2 regions of the Streptomyces sp. NPDC054794 genome follow, and region 2 is predicted to be linked to the other one. Evidence: riboswitches for the same ligand, from Rfam matches in the RefSeq annotation. Region 2 holds a riboswitch; the other holds the start of a gene.
What was found. A riboswitch is a leader RNA that binds a small molecule or an ion and turns the genes downstream of it on or off. The one in region 2 is predicted to bind glycine.

Region 1 (2,388 bases), on a different contig from region 2:
CAGCTTGCGCAGGTAGCGCAGCATCGCGGTCTCGGAGCGGTGCTCCTGGAAGACCGGGTGGGTGAGGTAGTCGTCGGTGCGCCGCAGCGCGTCCGGCAGGGTGTCCTCGGCGGCCGCGTCCAGCGCCTCGACGTCGGCCTCGACGCCGAACGCCGACCACACGGCGGCCAGCTGGGCCCGGTCGGTGGTCTCGTCGCAGGCGAGGGACAGGTGGTCGGCGTCGACCCGGTGGAGGTTGACGCCGTTCTCCCGGGCGGCGGCGAGGATCTCGTCGGCGCGGCCGGCGACCTTGACGGTCAGCGTGTCGAAGTAGGCGCCGTGGACGACCTCGACCCCGCCGGCCCTGAGGCCCGCGGCGAGGATCGTGGCGTAACGGTGGGTACGGCGCGCGATGGCCTTGAGGCCCTCCGGCCCGTGGTAGACGGCGTACATGCCCGCCATCACCGCCAGCAGCACCTGCGCGGTGCAGATGTTGCTGGTCGCCTTCTCGCGGCGGATGTGCTGCTCGCGGGTCTGCAGGGCGAGCCGGTAGGCCTTGTTCCCGTCGGCGTCGACGGAGACGCCGACGAGGCGGCCAGGCAGGCTGCGCGCGAACTTCTCGTGCACCGCCATGTAGCCGGCGTGCGGACCGCCGAAGCCCATCGGGACACCGAAGCGCTGGGTCGTGCCGACGGCGATGTCCGCACCGAGCTCACCCGGGGAGGTGAGCAGGGTCAGGGCGAGCAGGTCGGCGGCGACCGTGACGAGCGCGCCGCGCTCGTGCGCCTGATCGATGACCGGCTTGATGTCGCGTACGACACCGGAGGCGCCCGGGTACTGGACGAGCACGCCGTTGATCTCGCGGTCGGCGAGCTCGGCGGGGATGCCCTCGCTCAGGTCGGCGACCACGACCTCGACGCCGGTCGGCTCGGCACGCGTCTCGATGACGGCGACGGTCTGCGGCAGCGCGTCCGCGTCGACCAGGAACAGGCCCTTCTTGTTCCTGCCCATGCGCCGGGACAGCGACATCGCCTCGGCGGCGGCGGTGCCCTCGTCCAGCAGGGAGGCGCCCGAGGTCGGCAGGCCGGTGAGCTCGGCGACCATGGTCTGGAAGTTCAGCAGGGCTTCGAGCCGCCCCTGGGAGATCTCCGGCTGGTACGGCGTGTAGGCCGTGTACCAGGCCGGGTTCTCCATGACGTTGCGCAGGATGACGGGCGGCGTGAACGTCCCGTAGTACCCGAGCCCGATCATCGAGCCGAGGACCTGGTTGCGGTCGGCGAGGGAGCGCAGCTCGGCGAGCACCTCGGCCTCGGTCCGGGCACCCGGCAGGTCGAGCGCGTCGGCGTTCTTGATCACATCCGGCACCGCGGCGGCGGTGAGCTCGTCGAGGGAGCCGTAGCCGACGTGCGCGAGCATCTTGGCCCGCGCCTCCTGGTCGGGCCCGATGTGGCGCTGCTCGAAGGGGATGCCCTGTTCGAGCTCGGTGAGCGGAATGCGATGGGCGGTCATTGCGGAGGCCTCCTGGTCTGACACGACCTTCGAGGGGCACCCCGGCACGGGTACCCCGACGGCCTCCCCCTCTGTCATCTCAACCTGAGAGTTTCACCGGGTCGCCCTAGGGCACCGGTTTTCACCGTCGGTGAGAGCGGAAGCCGTCGACATCCGCCCTGCTTTCCAGAGTGACCTCGTCCGTGCGGTACGTGGGCCTGAGAGATTCCGGGGAGGATTTGCTCCTTCGGCGCCTCCGGTGATGATCCGGAGGACTCTCCCGCACGGGGTCAGCAGCCGCTTGCCAGGGTACCAGCGAGGTCAACGACCGGGCCTTCGAGTGGCCGCCTTGCCGAATCTGCTCTTTTGTAGTGCTTACGGATGCGTTGCGACCAAGTGGAGGGCCCGTGCAGACCGACATCGATCCGCGCAACCTGATCGGGCGCAAGGCGTTCGACCGCAACGGCGCCAAGATCGGCACGATCGACGAGGTCTACCTCGACGACGCCACCGGGGTGCCCGAGTGGGCGGCCATACGCACGGGCCTCTTCTCCCGGGACGCCTTCGTCCCCCTCGAACCCAGCGAACTGGTCGAGGGCACCCTGCACGTCCCCTTCGAGCGGGCCCTCATCAAGGACGCCCCCGACTTCGGCGTGGGCCGCCACCTCTCCCCCGAACAGGAACTCCAGCTCTACCACCACTACGGCCTGGACGTGGCCCCACCCCCCAACCACCCCGACCACGACTTCGGCCACTTGGCGGGCACGGACGAGACGTGAGAGGTGGGGGCGAGTGCGGGGCGGGAGCCGGGGCATGCGATGCCCGGTGGGTCGGTCGCCCAGGAGGCTCTCTGCTGGGCAGCGGGCGGGTCGATCGGGGACCAGGAGCCCTGCGGCGCAGGCGGGAGCAGCGGGCGGGTGC
Region 2 (2,388 bases):
GTGGGCAGGGGTGCTGTGCCCGGCGTCACAGCTGGGCGCGCCGGGGCCCCTGGAAGATCAGTCTTTACTTCTGACGCTTGTAGAACGGCAGTGCCACGACTTCGTAGGGCTCGTGGTTGCCGCGGATGTCCACACCGACGCCCGCCGTGCCCGGCGCGGAGTGCGCCGCGTCGACGTACGCGATGGCGATGGGCTTGCCCAGCGTGGGGGAGGGGGCACCCGAGGTGACCTCGCCGACGACCTCGCCGCCGGCGACGACCGCGTACCCCGCGCGCGGGACGCGACGCCCCTCGGCCACCAGGCCGACCAGGACGCGCGGCGGGTTCTGCTCGGCGCGGGAAGCGGCCTCGGTGAGCGCCTCGCGCCCCACGAAGTCGCCCTCCTTCTCGAACTTCACCACGCGGCCGAGACCGGCGTCGAACGGGGTCAGGTCCGTGGTCAGCTCGTGCCCGTACAGCGGCATGCCGGCTTCGAGGCGCAGCGTGTCGCGGCAGGACAGGCCGCAGGGGACCAGGCCGACGCCCTCGCCGGCCTTGGTCAGCGCCTGCCAGAGCTCGACGGCGTGCTCCGGCTTCACGAACAGCTCGAAGCCGTCCTCGCCGGTGTAGCCGGTGCGCGCGATCAGGGCCGGGACGCCGGCGACCGTGCCGGGCAGGCCCGCGTAGTACTTCAGGCCGTCCAGGTCGGCGTCGGTGAGGGACTTCAGGATGCCGGGGGACTCGGGGCCCTGGACGGCGATCAGCGCGTAGGCGTCGCGGTCGTCGCGCACCTCGGCGTCGAAGCCCGCCGCGCGCTCGGTCAGCGCGTCGAGGACCACCTGGGCGTTGGAGGCGTTGGCCACGACCATGTACTCGGTCTCGGCCAGCCGATAGACGATCAGGTCGTCCAGGATGCCGCCGTCGGACTGGCAGATCATGGTGTAGCGGGCGCGGCCGACGCCGACGGAGGCGATGTTGCCGACCAGGGCGAAGTTCAGCAGGCGCGCGGCCTCGGGGCCGGTCACGGTGATCTCGCCCATGTGGGAGAGGTCGAAGAGCCCGGCCTTCGTCCGCACGGCGACGTGCTCGTCGCGCTCGGAGCCGTAGCGCAGCGGCATGTCCCAGCCCGCGAAGTCGGTCATGGTCGCACCGAGCGCGCGGTGCAGGGCGTCGAGCGCGGTGTGCCGGAGTTCGGTACTGCTCATCGGTCGGTCGTCTCCCAAAGGCATGACAGGCGAGGTCGTTCCTCCCCATCTGTCATCGGAACCTGAGAGGTTCGCCATGACCACCCCTATAGGGAGGACACGGTTTGCACCTTGGGTGGAGCCACTGTCACAGCGGCCCGCTTTTCAGATGTGCCTCGCCCGCGCGGTAACGGTGCCTGAGAGATTCAAGGGAGGGACTTGCTCCTTCGGCGCCCCGGCGCAGCTGGCTGCTGGGGACTCTCCCGCGCGGATTCAAACGGCCGGTATGCAGTTGGCGCGCACATCATTGCACGCCTCGCCCGCGCATGGCAGGGTCCGCATCTGTAACCGGGCTGTGGCAGTACGCGAACGAAAACACGAGACACCGCGCATTACCTTCTCTTTACACTCGATGGGCAGGGATTCTCCGGGCCCTAGGGGAGGACGATCACGGTGAACAGGCACACGGCGTACGCGACGACCACGGGCATCGCGATGCCCGAGCAGCCCGCGGCACCGGCCCGCGAGCGGTGCGAGGAGCGCTCCGCGGCCGTCGTCCGCGATCTGCGCGAGCGGGCCGGCCGCAGCCCGCAGGGCCTGCTCTTCGGCCCCCGCGACCTGGTCGTGATCACCGGGCTGCCCGGCAGCGGCAAGTCGACGCTGATGCACCGGGCGGTGCGGGGACTGCGCATCGACTCCCAGGACACCCGCGACCGCTGGGCGGCCCGCCTGCCCCGCTTCCTCCCGTACGCGCTCTACCGCCCCCTGGTCCGCCTCGCCCACTACGCCGGGCTGCGCCGCGCCCTGCGCACCGGCGACGGGGTCGTCGTGCACGACTGCGGTGCGCAGGCCTGGGTGCGCGACTGGCTGGCCCGCGAGGCCCGCAGGCGCGGCGGCACGCTGCACCTGCTGCTCCTCGACGTCACCCCGGGCACCGCGCGCGAGGGCCAGCGCGAGCGCGGCCGGGGCGTCTCCCGCTACGCCTTCCTGCGCCACCGCAGGGCCGCCACCCGCCTCGTGCGCGCGGTGGAACAGGGCCGCCCGCCCGCCGGCTGCGGCTCGGCGGTGCTGCTGGACCGGGCGGCGGCGGACGCGCTGCGCCACATCGGCTTCTGGCGGTGAGGCCCACGGTGGGGACGCCCTGTCACCCGCACCCGCTAGCCTTTCCAGCCACACCAGTGGTTCCCAGCAGGCGGTAGGCAGATGGACTTCCCGGCGGACATTCC

Region 1: linked by a shared signal. The riboswitch ahead of gcvP (aminomethyl-transferring glycine dehydrogenase) and the one ahead of gcvT (glycine cleavage system aminomethyltransferase GcvT) in region 2 are both predicted to bind glycine.

The regions. Positions count from the first base shown of each region.
Region 1 covers NZ_JBSHAQ010000061.1:47,986-50,373, forward strand. Annotated here, with positions in the region: gene gcvP (aminomethyl-transferring glycine dehydrogenase) at 1-1,488, opposite strand, end outside; glycine riboswitch at 1,664-1,760, opposite strand; gene ACWGKT_RS40885 (PRC-barrel domain-containing protein) at 1,875-2,246, shown strand.
Region 2 covers NZ_JBSHAQ010000036.1:46,056-48,443, forward strand. Annotated here, with positions in the region: gene gcvT (glycine cleavage system aminomethyltransferase GcvT) at 65-1,183, opposite strand; glycine riboswitch at 1,223-1,337, opposite strand; glycine riboswitch at 1,338-1,438, opposite strand; gene ACWGKT_RS31770 (AAA family ATPase) at 1,610-2,284, shown strand; gene ACWGKT_RS31775 (enhanced serine sensitivity protein SseB) at 2,366-2,388, shown strand, end outside.